DNA from 3 places in the Exiguobacterium sp. s128 genome. Region 1 is predicted to be linked to each of the others. Evidence: predicted binding sites of a transcription regulator. Region 1 holds the regulator's gene; each other region holds the start of a gene.
The links. The regulator Rex, encoded in region 1, represses fermentation and respiration genes when NADH is low (regulators of the CRP and FNR family bind a similar motif). The targets are predictions, from matches to a motif close to TTGTGAAATATTTCACAA.
Positions count from the first base shown of each region.

Region 1 (5,585 bases):
GCTTCATCGCCATTGGCACCCACTGTACCGGCAACGTGCATCCCGTGCATCGAAGCGCCCGGCCCGAGATCACGGATTTCGCTGTCGTGATCCGCATAGTTATAGCCATACGGTACTTTTTCCGTGAAGTAGTTTCCTTTTAGGCCTTTTGACGATTTAAAGCCTTCGACTTTTGATGATGTCAAATCGACTTTTGTCTCCGGACTGAGGACCATGTCCTTGTGCGTCGGATCGATTCCCGTATCGATGACGGCGACGATCGTCCCTTCCCCTTTATACCCGTAGTCCTGCCACGTCTGCTTCGCATTGACCATGTCTTTGCTATGTAACATGTTTGGCGTCGCGCCCTTTTCGACTTCCGGACGCGCATATTCGTGTGCGATATGTACATTTTTGATGCCGCTTAATTTCTTCAGTTCCTTGATTTCACCATATTTGACTTCCCCGCTGAACCCGTTCAAGACGGTCGTGAAGCTTTCCTTATAGGCAACCGCGATGTCTTTTTGAGCAATCGCTGCTTTGACTTCCTTCTGTTTGTTGACGATTTGATTCTTGAGAATGATTTTTTCCGTATTGCTTAACGCGCTGTAGCGTTTATTCTGGGCTTGTGCGTGCTCGATTGCTGCTTTTTGATCGAGTTCGACGACGATCCGGACTTTTTCATTTTGGCTGTATGACTTTTCCTGACCCGTTTTCTTGAGTGAGAGCGCTTGTGGTTTTTGTACATCCACTTTTTGTGATGACACATGTCCCTCAGCATGAACTAGGCTGGAAGATGTCATGAGGGCTGCTGCCACCAGTGCAATCTTCTTCTTCATTCTTTTTTCCCCTTTTCCGAAAGATGTAATGTGACCGAAAATCATTCCAAACTAAAATTCTGTATTTTCAGTTTAATTAATTTTCTCTTAATATACAATTTAAATTTGGTGCTTTTTAAAAGTATTTGTTTGTTTATGTCACCTGAAAATCAAATAACTCCTATATTTACCTTTTTTCATAAAAGGAATCATGATAAGGAAACACAAAAAAACCCTTGGTTTCCCAAGGGTTTGATCGATAAAACGGAATGGAGACTATCGGGCTCGAACCGACGACCTTTTGGCTGCCAGCCAAACGCTCTCCCAGCTGAGCTAAGCCCCCGTGTGTTTCTATTAAGAGTATAACCAGTCCTGTACATTTTTTCAATATAAAATTAGACCGCTTACAAAAAAACTCTCCTTGTCGCCTGGACAAAGAGAGTTTCACTACTTATTTATTTAAGTCACGCATCAAATCCGCCTGTCGCTCCAGTTCTGCCTGTTGCTCCAAGATCAGGACTTTTTTATACGTCCGCGCTGAAATCAGGATGCTGATTTCATATAAGACGAACAACGGGACAGAGATCATTAAATGCGAGGTGACGTCCGGTGGTGAAATCAACGCCGCGACGACAAATAATGCAAAGTAGGCATACTTCCGATTCTTCCGCATGAAGAACGGTGTCACCAGTCCGAGACGTGTCAAAAACATCGTCACGACGGGGAGTTGAAACAAGACACCAAACGGAATCGTCAATCGAATCAGGAAACTGAAATAGTTCTCGACGCCGATGACTTGTTCGATGCCAAGCTCTTGTCCGAGCTCCGTCGATACTTCAAGTAAAAACGGTAACAGCCAAAAGTAAGAAAACGAGATGCCGGCTAAAAATAAGAAGAACGTTACCGGAATATAGGTCAACGTCGCTTTTTGTTCTTGGTCATGCAAGCCGGGACGGATGAATGCCCAAAGCTGATACATCCAAAACGGTGACGCCAAGACGATTGCGATGATGAACGCAAGATTCAGATACAACATCAGTGGATCCGCCACGTTAAAGGCATTCAGCCCGATTCCAAGTTCTTTTAAGTCAGCCTGCAAAAATCGGACAAGCGGACGGACAAGCGGAAAGGCTGCGACGAACATGACCACCACGATGATGAGCGACCAGACGATCCGCTTGCGCAGTTCATCTAAATGCGTCGTCATACTCTGTTCTTGATCGATCGCCATGATTCACTCACTTCTCTTTCGTTTCGTCCTTTTTGTCTTTATCATCGTCCATGATGCCATGTGTTGCGCTCTTGAACTCTTTTAATGTCTGACCGGCGGCGCGGCCGAGCTCCGGTAATTTCTTCGGTCCGAAGATGATCAAGGCGACGACACCGATCAAGGCGATACTCCCTGGTCCCATAAATCCGACTGTTAACGGAATAAGGTTTTCCATTATGATTTCACTCCTTCAGCTGATTGCGAATAATGCTTCATGAAATAAACAAGCGACTGCAACTCGATCGACAAATCGATGTGATGGACCCGAACGTGAGCCGGTACGTTCAACCGGGCCGGTGTAAAGTTCAGAATGCCGGTCACACCATACTCAACTAACTCGTCCGCTACTGACTGCGCGAACTGCGACGGTACCGTCAAGATGGCAACATCAACCTTGTTCGCTTCGATTTGTTCTTTCATATCAGACACGTGATAAATCGGAACGTCTTGTGTCGTCGTTCCGACCTTCTCCTCATCGGCGTCAAACGCGATGACGATACGAGTACTATTATTCTTTAAAAAGTTATAATTTGCAAACGCTGTTCCGAGATGTCCGACCCCAACGAGGGCGACATTCGTGACTTCGTCTTGGTTTAATGTTTTTCGGAAAAATGTCAGTAAATGTTGGACATTGTAACCGTATCCTTTTTTCCCTAACGCCCCAAAGTAGGAAAAGTCACGACGGATCGTCGCCGAGTCGACTTTGACTGCTTCACTGAGCTCTGCTGACGAGACGCGCAGCTTGCCGGAGTTATAAAGACTCTGGATAAAACGATAATATAACGGCAGCCGTTTTGCCGTTGCTTGTGGTATTTTTGTGTCTGGCCCATTCATACTGCAGTTCCCCCTTCGGCCACGTTCTGACGTGGCACCCAAATCAATGCAAAGAATTCTACTCTTCTTGATTGTAAACCACTTCACATAGAGTAACAAATATTATATTCGGCAGGATTTTTCGTGATAGACTAAAGGGTGGAAGGATGGATGGATATGATTCTCTTACAAGTAAACCAACTCTCAAAATCATTCGGCGTGGAGCCGATTTTAGAAAATATTAAACTCGAAGTACAGGAACGGGACCGGATTGCACTCGTCGGTCGAAATGGTGCCGGAAAATCGACACTTTTAAAAATCATCGCCGGAGAACTGTCACATGATTCCGGGGAAATCATGAAGAGTAAGGAAGTCCGGATCGGTTACCTCGCTCAGGACAGTGGACTCGAATCCAACGAATCGATCTGGAACGAGATGCTGACCGTCTTCGAACACCTTCAGGATCAAGAACGTGCATTACGCCGGATGGAAATCGAGATGGGGATGGAGCACATATTAAATGATCCCGTCGCCTATGACCGTCTGCTCAAGACGTACGATCAAGCACAACATGACTTCTCGGAAGCCGGCGGCTATCAGTTCGAAGCCAACATCCGCTCCGTCTTACACGGGATGCGCTTTTATCCGGACGATTATTCCCGCCGGATTCAGACGCTTTCCGGTGGACAGCGGACCCGGCTCGCTTTGGCGAAGATGTTGCTGCAGGCACCGGAACTGTTGATTCTTGATGAGCCCACGAATCACCTCGACATCGATACACTGTCTTGGCTCGAAAGTTACTTATCCGGTTACCGTGGCGCTGTCTTGATCGTGTCCCATGACCGGTACTTCCTCGACCAAGTCGTCAACGTCGTCTATGAGTTGTCACGTAACGTGTCCCGGAAGTTTACCGGCAACTATACAAAATATCTCGAGCAAAAAGCAGCCTTGTACGAACAGGAAATGAAGCAGTTCGAACAGCAACAAGAAGAACTTGCGAAGATGCAAGACTTCATCCAACGTAACATCGCCCGGGCGACGACGACGAAACGGGCGCAAAGTGTCCGCAAACGTCTCGAAAAAGTCGACCGGATCGACCGACCGGATGGTGATGAACGCAGTACCGTCCTGTCATTCCCGATTGAAAAACAAAGCGGCAACGACGTCCTGCAAGTCAATCAACTCGCCGTCGGCTACGAAGAAGCCGTCTCGAAAAATATCACCTTCCGTCTCCAACGTGCAGAGTCTCTGGCACTCGTCGGTCCAAACGGAATCGGCAAGTCGACGTTACTGAAAGTCCTTGTCGGTCGTCTGAAACCGCTGTTCGGTGACTATCGTTTCGGCACCGGCGTTTCAATCGGCTACTACGATCAGGAGCAGGCGGAACTGAACGACCGCAACCGGGTCATCGATGAGATTTGGAACGAGTGGCCGTTGATGCGCGAGCAGGAAGTCCGGTCCGTGCTTGGTCAATTCTTGTTCAGCGGAGACGATGTCTTTAAGCTCGTCCATGAATTGTCCGGTGGTGAACGGGGACGACTCGCCCTTGCGAAGCTGAAATTACGCAAAACGAATCTGTTAGTTCTGGACGAGCCGACGAACCACTTGGATCTCGATTCGAAGATGGTCCTTGAAAATGCGCTCGTCGATTATGAAGGAACCTTACTGTTTGTCTCCCACGACCGTTACTTCATCGACCGTGTCGCGACACGCGTCATCGAGATGAGTGTTGACGGGGTGACTGATTATCTCGGCGATTACTCGTACTATACGGAGAAAAAAGCCGAGAAGGAAGAAATTGCCCGGCTCGAAGCAGAAGAAGCAAAAGCGATCAAGGTCGCTTCGACGAAGACGATTGATAAGGAAGCCCAGAAAGAGGCACGGAAAAAGAAACAGCAACTCGAACAGCTCGAACAGGAAATCGAACGGTTAGAGAACCGGTCGGTCGAAATCGAACAGCTGTTGTGTGAACCGGAAGTCTTTAATGACATTCCAAAAGCAACGTCCCTCTCAACTGAACGCGACCAGATTGATGTCGATTTACTTGAGCTGATGGAACAGTGGGAGTCGTTCCACTGATGCGTTCGAAAAGTTATCTGATCAACCTGATCCAGGGGTTATTGTCCGGTGTCTTGTACTTCGTCCCGATGTACGCCGATTATGTCTCGGCCTTCATCCGACCGGATGCATTTAATGCCGTGTATCCGTTATTCATCTTGATTTCCTGTATGATCGGTCTCGTCATTCAGACATGGAGCGGATTGTTCATCAGTTTGTTGTCCGGCTTATGCTGTACGTTACTGACAACCCAACTTTTCGTCGAGCTCAACGATCCGATGATCGTCATGTATTATGGTGCCGTTTCGCCACTCGTCGCCTTCTTGATCAGTTGTGTCGGCATCTGGGCCCTCGCTGTCCTGTTTTATCTCCTCGACGGCTTCCAGTACAGCAAGCGTCACAACGTCGAGTGATCTTTCCAGCCGGGCAACTCCATTGAATTGAAATAGACGAGGGCAGCGGATACGATACCCGCTGCTCTCGTCTATTCGGCGTGGCTTTATCCGCCTTATTTTTATTTCGTCGGACGAGCAATCGTAAAGATGTCGCCAATCTTGGCATAATCATTGCCGGCAAGACGGGCAATGGCGCCTAAACCGTTGGCATCAATCCGGAACGAGTCGACCAGTTCATCCGCGACGTGGTAA
Region 1 covers NZ_JACSMT010000006.1:59,428-65,012, forward strand. Annotated here, with positions in the region: gene KNQ13_RS04105 (S8 family serine peptidase) at 1-818, opposite strand, end outside; tRNA gene KNQ13_RS04110 (tRNA-Ala) at 1,068-1,140, opposite strand; gene tatC (twin-arginine translocase subunit TatC) at 1,249-2,028, opposite strand; gene KNQ13_RS04120 (twin-arginine translocase TatA/TatE family subunit) at 2,036-2,242, opposite strand; gene KNQ13_RS04125 (redox-sensing transcriptional repressor Rex) at 2,242-2,901, opposite strand; gene KNQ13_RS04130 (ABC-F family ATP-binding cassette domain-containing protein) at 3,058-4,959, shown strand; gene KNQ13_RS04135 (hypothetical protein) at 4,959-5,351, shown strand; gene KNQ13_RS04140 (flavin reductase family protein) at 5,453-5,585, opposite strand, start outside.

Region 2 (5,585 bases), on a different contig from region 1:
GGGAAGGACGTCTTTTAACGGATAGTCGAGTCCGAGCGCCTCCCATTTGTAGACACCTAGTTGATGATAAGGAAGCACTTCGACCCGTTCGACGTTTCCGAGTGTCCGAATGAACTCTCCGGTCTGACGAAGAAACGTCTCCGTCATCGTCAAACCAGGTACAAGGACGTGGCGAATCCAGACCGGAATGTTCCGATCAGCTAATCGTTTCGCGAAAGCAAGTGTATTCGCATTACTTCGCCCTGTCAGAATCCGGCATGTCGCATCATCGATATGCTTGATGTCGAGCAAGACAAGGTCCGTATGGTCTAAAATTTGATCGATATTTTTAGGGACGACGGATCCGGCTGTATCAATGACAGTATGCAGACCTTTTTGTTTTGCTTCGCGTAATGCAGCTTCTAGAAATTCTGGTTGGGCGAGGGGTTCGCCACCAGAAAACGTGATGCCACCACCCGTCGCTTCAAAAAAGGAACGGTAGCCCTCGGCCTCTTCGATGATGGCTGTCGCCGAGACGGAACGACCACATCCGAATTCCCATGTATCTGCATTGTGGCAATACTGACAGCGTAATGGGCATCCTTGCGTAAAAACGATGAAACGAATACCGGGTCCATCGACCGTCCCGCAGGATTCAACAGAATGAATCGTTCCGTGTGTCATGTTCATCTTGTCCTTTCTGAATTAAAGTGCACCATGGAATGTTCGATTGATGACATCGATTTGTTGTTCTCGTGTCAACTTAATGAAGTTGACGGCGTAACCGGAAACACGAATCGTCAATTGTGGATACAGCTCTGGGTGTTCCATGGCATCGAGTAACGTTTCCCGATCAAAGACGTTGACGTTCAAGTGGTGTCCTTTTGAGACCGTTCCACCCATATACCCATCAAGCAGTCCGACGGTATTTTGAATCCGTGTCTGCTCATCTTTACCAAGTGCTTTTGGAACGATTGAGAACGTATAAGAGATTCCGTCTAAGGCATGTTCGTATGGCAATTTTCCAACAGAAGTCAGCGCGGCAACGGCTCCTTTCGTATCACGTCCGTGCATCGGATTGGCTCCTGGCGCGAACGGTTCGCCTGCTCGTCGACCGTCTGGTGTATTACCGGTCTTTTTGCCGTAGACGACATTCGATGTAATCGTCAGGACAGATTGAGTCGGCAAGGCATTTCGATAAGTCGGATGTTTCCGAATTTTTTCCATGAAGAGTTTAACAAGATCGACGGCTATCTGGTCAACACGCGCATCGTTGTTTCCGAATTTCGGGAAATCACCTTCGATTTTAAAATCAACAGCGATTCCGTCTGCATCACGAATTGGTGAGACTTTTGCATAACGAATGGCAGAAAGACTGTCCGCGACGACCGATAGTCCGGCGATGCCACAAGCCATCGTCCGTAAGATTTCCGGATCGTGCAACGCCATCTCGATGCGTTCGTAACTGTATTTATCATGCATGAAATGGATCACATTTAACGTATTGACATAGAGCTCGGCTAACCAGTCCAGTTGACGATCATAAGCTGCCATGACCGTTTCGTAATCCAACACGTCATCTAAGATTAAGTTGGTTGCCGGAGCAACTTGAATTTTAAGTTTTTCATCAATCCCACCGTTCAGGGTATAAAGTAATGCTTTGGCGAGGTTTGCCCGTGCTCCGAAGAATTGCATCTGTTTACCGATTCGCATCGCGGAGACACAACACGCGATCCCGTAATCATCCCCATAGATTGGTAACATCAAGTCATCGTTCTCATATTGAATCGAACTTGAGAGAATCGACATTTTTGCACAAAATTCTTTAAAACCACGGGGGAGTTGTGTCGACCAAAGGACCGTCAGATTCGGTTCAGGCGCCGGTCCGAGATTGACAAGTGTCTGTAAGAAACGGAACGAACTTTTCGTGACGTTCGACCGTCCATCTTCACTCATACCACCAATCGATTCGGTGACCCACGTTGGGTCGCCGGAGAACAGGTCATTGTAGTCCGGTGTCCGAAGGAATTTGACGATCCGAAGTTTCATCACAAAATGATCAACGAGTTCCTGAGCGGTTTGTTCGGTTAAGCGACCGGCTTTTAGATCTCGTTCGATATAGATATCTAAGAACGTAGAAACACGTCCGAGAGACATCGCGGCGCCGTTTTGTTCCTTGATCGCAGCCAGATAAGCGAGATAGACCCACTGGAAGGCCTCTTGAGCCGTTTCGGCAGGGCGAGATAGATCACAGTCATACCGTTTCCCGAGTTCTGTCAGTTCCTGTAACGCGCGGAGCTGCTCATTCATTTCCTCACGATCGCGGATCATTGATTCGGACAAGAAACCACCGTGGTTTTGCAAATCCTGTTTCCGTTGCTGAATCAAGTAAGCTGTTCCATATAAGGCGACACGACGGTAATCACCGATGATCCGTCCTCGACCGTAAGCATCGGGAAGTCCTGTAATGATGCCAGCTTTTCGGGCAGCACGCATTTCAGGCGTGTACGCATCGAATACCCCTTGATTGTGTGTTTTCCGGTATTCACTAAACGTCCGGGTGACGATTGGATCAGCTTCAAATCCATATGCTTCTAGTGCATCATTGACCATCCGGATGCCACCATTCGGATGAATGGAACGCTTGAATGGTTCATCCGTCTGCAATCCGACTACTTTTTCTAGAGAGCGATCGAGATAACCTGGCCCGTGTGAAAGAATCGTCGAAGGAGTAGCGGCATCGACGGCATACACACCACCTCGTGTCCGTTCTTCGCTTGTTAGATTCATGATCTGTTGCCAAAGTGTTTCAGTAGCTTCTGTTGGACCAACGAGGAACTGGTCGTCCCCTCGATATTCTGTCCGATTTCGTCGAATGAAGTCGGCTAGATCAATTTTGTCGATCCATTCGCCTGTTTCGAATTGTTGCCACGCTGGTGTTTTTTCAAGTAACATCGTGAACACTCCTTTGTTTGTAGGGGAAACAGTTCAAGGTCCATCCCTTATGTGAATAGTGTAACAAACATTTCGTGAGAAGAGTTTTACATCCCGGTGAAAGCGTAGAAGATTCCTGAAACGTTGGTACACCAGGCTTTTTTGAAATGTGTATCATTGAGAAGACTAGGGGCGAAAAACAGAGAAGAGGCAGTATGAAGCCATATTTCAGGAACTGTATCACTCGATTGATCAAAAAAGGAAAGAGACAGTTTGAAACGTGATAAAAGTCACATCAGGTTATCTTGTATTTTTATGACGTATCGTTGACAATGAAAAAGGGAATATAGACCGTGGAGGTGCATGAAATGGATTTTTCGATTTTGGAAGACCGTGCCGATTACAGAACAGGTGACTGGCTGACGCTAAAAGTATCAACTGAAGGAACACCACGAACTGGAATGATTACAGAATTTGAAGAGGATGGTTTCTGGATTCGTTTTGAAGATGATTTCGACTTTGAGGATTTCATCGGGTATAAAGAAAGATATTTGGCTCAACTGGTGCGACGTCCAAGTGATGTCAAAACAGATTACCCGGCGCTCAATCGTTTCCCGAAACTTGCGAATGAGCTTCAAGATCGGGTCATTCAAGGGTTTGAAATCTTGTCGGAACAAATAAAAAATGACAATGAAGTGGCGTATCATATCCGGCTTGTTGATGCGGGGAATGAATACACACAGACGTTACGTGGCTTACGTGACGACACGACCGATCAATTTGAATACGTCACAGAATGATGGATAAGAGAGTAGGAGAATACACGTTATGAACTTTATGAAACCTTTTATTACAGAAGCATGGGAACGCGCACGTTTCGAAAAAATGATGCCCGTTCAAGAACAGGCAATTCCGTTATTGCGTGAAAGAAAAGATGTTTTGGTCGAAGCACCGACCGGGACGGGGAAAACATTGGCATACGTCATCCCGGCGCTAGAATTGATTGATGAGAATGAACCCCATATTCAAGTCGTGATTACAGCACCAACACGCGAACTTGTCATGCAGATTCACCAAGTCATCCAATTGTTTGCGCAAGGAAGTGGCATTAAATCAGGAGCCTTCATTGGTGGAGTCGAATTAAAGCGTCAACATGAACGTCTGAAGAAAAAACCGCAGATCATCGTCGGGACACCCGGGCGTCTTGTGGAACTGATCGATTCGAAAAAGATGAAGATGCATAAAGTAAAATTGATTGTACTCGATGAGGCCGATCAAATTTACGAGAGTGGGATGAGTGCATCGGCAACTCGGATCGCGAACAGTGCCCTCCGCGATCGACAGCTGGCATTTATTTCAGCGACATTACCGGAACGAACAGCAGAATGGGGTAAAACTTTATTTGCGAATGAACCGGAACGGGTACAAGTCGAACGTGTCGTCAGTACACAAGTGAAGTTCGGGTACATCGAAATGTCACGTCGTCTAAAACCGGAGTATTTACGTCGTTTGGCGAACATGCAGGGTGCAAAAGTATTGACCTTCATCAACAATCGTTCATTCCTCGGACCGTTAAATGGAGAATTAAGTAAGTTTTCATTAAAATATCGGATTCTCGATGCGGAAAAAGGAAAACGGGAACGGATGGAGACACTTCGTTCATATAAACGGGGGGAGTTTCCGTTACTTGTCACGACAGGTCTTGCTGCCCGTGGACTTGATATCGAGGCGGTCACGCATGTCGTCCATTACGATTTGCCTGAGTCACTCGATGATTTTGTTCACCGTTCTGGACGTACGGGACGTGGAAATGCTTCCGGGATGGTTCTCGCACTTGTCACGGATCACGATTTGAGACACCTGAAAACATTAGCTAAACAAATGGGTGTGGAAATGGAAGAAATGGAAATTTATCGTGGTGAAGTGATTCCGAAACGCGAAATCACGGAACCAGAAACAATCAAACGACCGGCGAACCCACACCGGAAAGGACCGACACGATGAAAAGTGAACGAAAGATAATCCCTTTTCCGACGACTGTATCGGAAGCAGAGATGAACACGGCACTCAAGACGATGTATCAAGAAGCAGCGACAGCGAGAAGTACGGATTGGGTGGCGTTCATTGAAGAAATCGCAACGGAAGGTCGTTGGTATTTAAAAGATGCTGAACTGTTCCGCGATCTATTTGTTGACTGGGCCATCTTTTATGAAACGGATGAACAAGGAAAAACACCGCATGGTCGCTTTTTGGAACAGGTGAAAGAAAATATGTCACCAAGTCTGTATCGTGCATTAAGAGGATTGGCTGACCCCGTGCCTTCTTTATTCCTCGTCGAAGCAGAAGGCGTCGTCGACATCATGTCGAAACAGACCTACCAAACGGATTTAGCGGAGATCGAAGTCGAGACGGGTGACTTATTGATTGGGAAGTTACTTTATATCTCAGGAAAATGGCGTTTTGCGATTGCGTATATGAAGGTCGCCAAAGCACTTGTTCCAGAAGTTCGCATCTTGTTAGCGGACTTTGTAGATGAAGTCGGAGAAGATGCGTTATTACGTCAATATCCGGAATTTTGTGCCGAGCTGATTGATTTGTTGCTCGACATCGAAGAAGGAAACATCGCACCACGTCCGGAAAAATAACAAACGGAGCTGACTCAAAAGTGAGGA
Region 2 covers NZ_JACSMT010000014.1:58,400-63,984, forward strand. Annotated here, with positions in the region: gene pflA (pyruvate formate-lyase-activating protein) at 1-663, opposite strand, end outside; gene pflB (formate C-acetyltransferase) at 685-2,934, opposite strand; gene KNQ13_RS07600 (hypothetical protein) at 3,282-3,713, shown strand; gene KNQ13_RS07605 (DEAD/DEAH box helicase) at 3,742-4,917, shown strand; gene KNQ13_RS07610 (hypothetical protein) at 4,914-5,558, shown strand.
Region 2: pflB (formate C-acetyltransferase) is a predicted target of Rex. The motif match lies at 2,984-3,001, and genes of this name have one in related genera.

Region 3 (5,585 bases), on a different contig from region 1:
CATCGATCGGATAATCCTTATTTTTAAAGACAGCCTGACCGTGTTCGTCAAAGACGGCTAAACCAAACGATCCGATCGAGTTGGTTGCGGCATCCGCAAAGACGCCTTCGTCAAAATAACTGACCCAAATCTGATCTTTTTCATCGACATGGACATTTTGAATGCCGTCATCGAGACAAAAACGATCCAATAAATGACCGGATGAATCATAAATGAAAGCATTCGGTAACCACGATCCATCGACATCATCGTCACACCGTGAGGCGACAAGCAGGATCCGACCGTCTGAAAACGCATCAACATAACTGAACTCCGTTTCTGCTTGCGCGACGATCGTTGTCGTCCGCCACTGATCAAACAGCCGGTGGACGTGTAGCACATCACGATGGCGTTTTGTATCGTAAATCTGTTCAATCATCATGATCTGTCCTGAAATCGTCAGTCCGGTCGCTACGTGCTTGCCCGTCACTTGAGAAGCCGTGACACGGTCGAGGTGAATTTTTAATGTGTTGGAAGTATCCAAGGTAAGTCGCTCCTTTTTAAAAACAGTCTGCCACGGAGGACAGACTGCAAAACTTGAATTACGTTGTACGCTGCCGTTTTTTCAGCGTTACATAAAGAATGATCATGACGACGGCGGCGATCAAGACCCCGTTCGTATAGGGAGCGGCGACTTCTTTGATCGAGCGCCAGTTCGTTCCGAGCGTCTCTCCGAGATAAAGAAACAAGATCGACCAGGGAATGATCGCTAGGATCGTGTAGAGTGAGAATTTGGTCTGATCCATCTTGGCAAGACCAGCAGGGATCGAAATCGCGTGACGGACGACCGGGATAAAGCGGGCCCCAAAGATGACACCTTGTCCGTACTTCACGAACCAGCGTTCTGCGAGATCAAGGTGGTGTTCCGTAATCAACAGGTATTTCCCGTATTTCAAGATCAACGGTCGACCGCCGTAACGGGCAAACCAATATAAAAATAATTGCGAAAACAAACCACCAATGACAGCGGCGACGACAGCAAGCGGCCAGCCGATCGTTCCTTGGGAAATCATGAATCCACCATAGGATAAAACGATTTCGCTCGGAATGATTTCAATCATGAGACCAAGTGCAATCCCAAAATACCCTAAGTCGGCTAAATATAATAAGACGTTGTTGACAACCTGAGATAACACATCGAACACTCCTTTTGCTTCACTTCATCCCTTTATATTAGAGAAGAAACGCAGAAATTGAAAGAAAAACATGATGGACTCCACTAAACTGATATGCAGACAGCATCTTTAACGGAAAAAACGAGAAGCTGGATCGGACAAAGCAACCTAAAAAAAGAACCAACGTCAGCAAAAGACGTTGGTTCATTGTCGTAGAAAGATCAGTTACAAGACCATCGCAGCAATCGTACCAAAGACGAGTAACGGCAGATTGTAGTGCAGGAACGTCGGGATGACGGTCTCACGCATGTGATCGTGTTGGCCGTCTGCATTCAGTCCGCTGGTCGGACCGAGTGTCGAATCCGATGCCGGACTACCAGCGTCACCGAGTGCACCAGCTGTTCCGATGATGGCGATCGTCGCTTCTAAACTGAATCCGTATTGGATACAAAGTGGGACGAAGATCGCGGCGATGACAGGGACGGTCGAGAAACTTGAACCGATGCCCATCGTGACGAGCAAACCAATCAACAGCATGACGAAGGCCGCAACGAGTTGCGAGTCCCCCATCAAGGATTTCGAATTCTCGACGAGCGGGTTGATATCGCCCGTTTTCCGGAGGACGTTTGAGAAACCGTTCGCGGAAATCATGACGAAACCGATGAACGACATCATCCGCATGCCGCGGGTAATGACGTCGTCCGCTTCACTGAATCGCACGAGTCGGAGGACGAGGAATAAAACAAGACCGGTCGTCGCAGCAATGATCATCGATTCTGTCGTCAACTGGACAGCCAGTGTCGCAAGGACGACAAGCCCGCTGAGGAATAACTTCGTTTTCGTGATGACGGGAATCTCGTAATCGTCCGGTGCGATATTGCGCATTTCATACTCGCGCGGTTTCCGGTAATTATAGAGACCGATCAACAGTCCGATGAGCATCCCGAGTGCCGGAATCGCCATCGCTTGGACGACGGACGCGCCAGCGATGTCCATTCCATTTTTTTCGATGTTCGGTAACAGGATTTGATTTAAATAAATATCACCAAAACCGATCGGCAGGAACATGTACGGTGTGACAAGACCAAATGTCATGACGATCGCCATCAGACGACGGTCAATCTTCATTTCATTAAAGAGACCGAGTAATGGCGGAATGATGATCGGAATAAAGGCGATGTGGATCGGCAAGACGTTTTGCGAGCTGATGGCGAGCAAGAGAATCGCAAAGATGATGAATCCTTTGAGCTTTTTGACGGATGTCGCATCCGCTGATCCTTTGGAACGTGTGATCAAAGCGTGCGCCAAGGCATCCGGAAGACCGGTTTTTGACAAGGCGACGGCGAATGCGCCAAGCAGGGCGTAACTAAGAGCGATTTCGGCTCCGGCGCCAAGCCCTTCGGCAAACGTTCCGATCGTCGTATTGAGACCAAGACCGCCGATCAATCCACCGGCAAGAGCACTGAGGACCATCGCGAGGACGATATGGACGCGGAAGATGGCTAAAACAAATAATAGAACAACGGCAATAATAACGGCATTAAACATAACTAAAACCACGCTTTCTTTTGGTATCACTGTACTATACTAAAGTATCATACAGACCGTTCTTTTGACTGTCAAGAAAAAAACACAAAAAAGGTAGGCCTGACGTCAGATTGAGACAGGTCCTACCTTTCTTCTTCATTAAATGGTCTTCAGCAATCGACTTGATCGAGTTTTCCGGTCCCTGGATCGATGACGAGTCCATGGACTTCTGTTCCCGGTGGTAACAACGGATGGTTTTTGATCAGACCAACCGAGTGGCTGACGTTTTCCTCGACCGAAGTGAAGCCGCGTAACCATTGTTTCAAGTCGACACCGGAAGCATCCAGTGTATGCAACACCTGTTCATTGATTCCACGGTCTTGCATCTCGGCAATCATCTTTGCCGGATCAATCGTGCTCATGCCGCAGTCATGATGTCCGATGACAATGACTTCCTCTGCACCAAGTGCATACAAAGCGACGAGGATCGACCGCATGACGGAACCAAACGGATGGGACAGAACGGCCCCGGCATTTTTGATGATTTTCGCATCACCGTTTTTAAGACCAAGGGCGTGTGGAAGGAGCTCCGTCAAACGTGCATCCATACAGGTCAGAATCACAACCTTCTTATCCGGGAATTTATCCGAGATGAACTGTTCGTATTGTTTTTCTTCAACGAACTGTTGATTAAACGCAAGCATTTGATTAACGATTGACATGAAACTTCCTCCTTTAAGACAAATGAATGATGGAACTATTCCTAGCGTACACGATGAACGATTGGTCAGACAAGCAGATTCATGAATTGTTGTGACAGTTGTCACAGGAGAGGGATGAAAAGACGGATCCTTGCGTCAGAACAGGTTGTTTTAATGAAAACGTTCTCATTCATGTGAAATAGTTCACAGGATGGTCATGCACAAATTGAGCAAAAGGCGGTATGATTGATTTGTGAAGGAAAGCACAAACTACTCGATATCAGCTTGGCATTCCTAACATGTAGTAAGGAAATGCAGACTCAGATTCGTTCCAAAATAGGGAGGAAACCTAACATGGCTGTCAAAGAAAAAATCAAACAAGATGTCTCACCTGTCGAACAAGCAATCAATCAAATCGTCGCGAAAGGTCAAACGGCGTTACAAGAACTATTAACATTTGATCAAACGAAAATCGATGTAATCGTCCGTGACATGGCGCTTGCCGGTCTCGAACGGCACGTCGAACTCGCACGACTTGCGGTTGAAGAAACAGGACGTGGTGTCTTTGAAGATAAAATGATCAAAAACATGTTTGCGACGGAATATATCTATAACAGTCTTCGTGATGAAAAAACGGTCGGGATCTTAGAAGAAGATGTCCAAAACGGGATCACCTACATCGCGGAACCGGTCGGTGTCGTCTGTGGCGTCACACCTGTGACGAATCCGACATCAACGACGATGTTCAAAGCGTTGATTGCGATCAAAACGCGCAACCCGATCATCTTCGCCTTTCATCCGTCCGCACAAAATTGCTCACTTGAAGCGGCCAAAACGTTACGTGACGCTGCCGTTAAAGCTGGTGCCCCGCAAGATTGTATCCAGTGGGTCGAACAACCGTCTCTCGAAGCAACAAAAGTCTTGATGAACCACACCGACATCGCGATGGTTCTTGCGACGGGTGGAGCCGGCATGGTCAAATCAGCGTATTCAACCGGCAAACCGGCACTTGGTGTTGGACCAGGGAACGTACCGTGTTACATCGAAAAATCAGCAAAAATTAAGCGGGCCGTCAGTGATTTGGTCCTCTCGAAAACATTTGATAACGGAATGATCTGTGCCTCCGAGCAAGCGGTCATCGTCGATCAAGAGATTTATGCAGAAGTGCGGGCAGAGATGGAAGCGCTCGGTTGCTACTTCTGTACAGCAGACGAGAAAAAACGTCTTGAAGCACTTGTCATCAAAACCGACACATGTGCCGTCAATGCGGACATCGTCGGGAAACCGGCAACATGGATCGCAGCGAAAGCGGGCATCGAAGTCCCGAGCAATACGGTCATGCTCGTCGCCGAACTCGAAAAAGTCGGCACCGAAGAACCGCTCTCACATGAAAAGCTAAGTCCCGTCCTTGGTGCCTATAGCGTCCAATCAACAGAAGACGCCTTCCACGTCGCCGAACGGATGCTTGAAATCGGTGGTCTCGGTCACACGGCGGTCATCCACACGACGAACGATGACTTGATGACAGCGTTCGGACTCCGGATGAAAGCCTGCCGAATCCTTGTCAACAGCCCGTCAGCACACGGTGGGATTGGTGACTTGTATAACGAATTGACTCCATCGCTGACACTTGGTTGCGGATCATACGGGAAAAACTCGGTCTCTGAAAACGTAACGGCGAAACATCTACTCAATATCAAGAAGGTGGCGAGACGACGCGTGAACATGCAGTGGTTCAAAGTACCGGAAAAGATTTTCTTTGAAAAAAACTCGGTTCAATACTTGAAATCAATTCAAAACGTCTCACGGGCCTTGATCGTCACTGATCAATCGATGGTCGAATTCGGTTACGCCGATAAAGTCATCCGAAACTTACCAGCAGGTGTCAGCTACCGGATTTTCGACCAAGTCGAACCTGACCCGTCAGTCACGACGGTCGAAATCGGGGCACAAGCGATGCGGGACTTCCAACCCGACTTAATCATCGCCCTTGGTGGGGGATCTGCGATGGATGCAGCGAAAGGCATGTGGCTGTTCTATGAGCAACCAAATGAGAAGTTCTCAAACTTACGTCAAAAATTCCTCGATATCCGGAAACGTGCTTATAAATTCCCGGAACTCGGAAACAAAGCGAAGTTCGTCGCGATTCCGACGACGTCAGGAACAGGTTCTGAAGTCACACCGTTCACGGTCATCACGGATA
Region 3 covers NZ_JACSMT010000029.1:1,228-6,812, reverse strand. Annotated here, with positions in the region: gene KNQ13_RS11225 (hypothetical protein) at 1-523, opposite strand, end outside; gene uptA (undecaprenyl phosphate transporter UptA) at 582-1,175, opposite strand; gene KNQ13_RS11215 (Na+/H+ antiporter family protein) at 1,380-2,702, opposite strand; gene KNQ13_RS11210 (beta-class carbonic anhydrase) at 2,852-3,403, opposite strand; gene adhE (bifunctional acetaldehyde-CoA/alcohol dehydrogenase) at 3,737-5,585, shown strand, end outside.
Region 3: adhE (bifunctional acetaldehyde-CoA/alcohol dehydrogenase) is a predicted target of Rex. The motif match lies at 3,575-3,592, and genes of this name have one in related genera.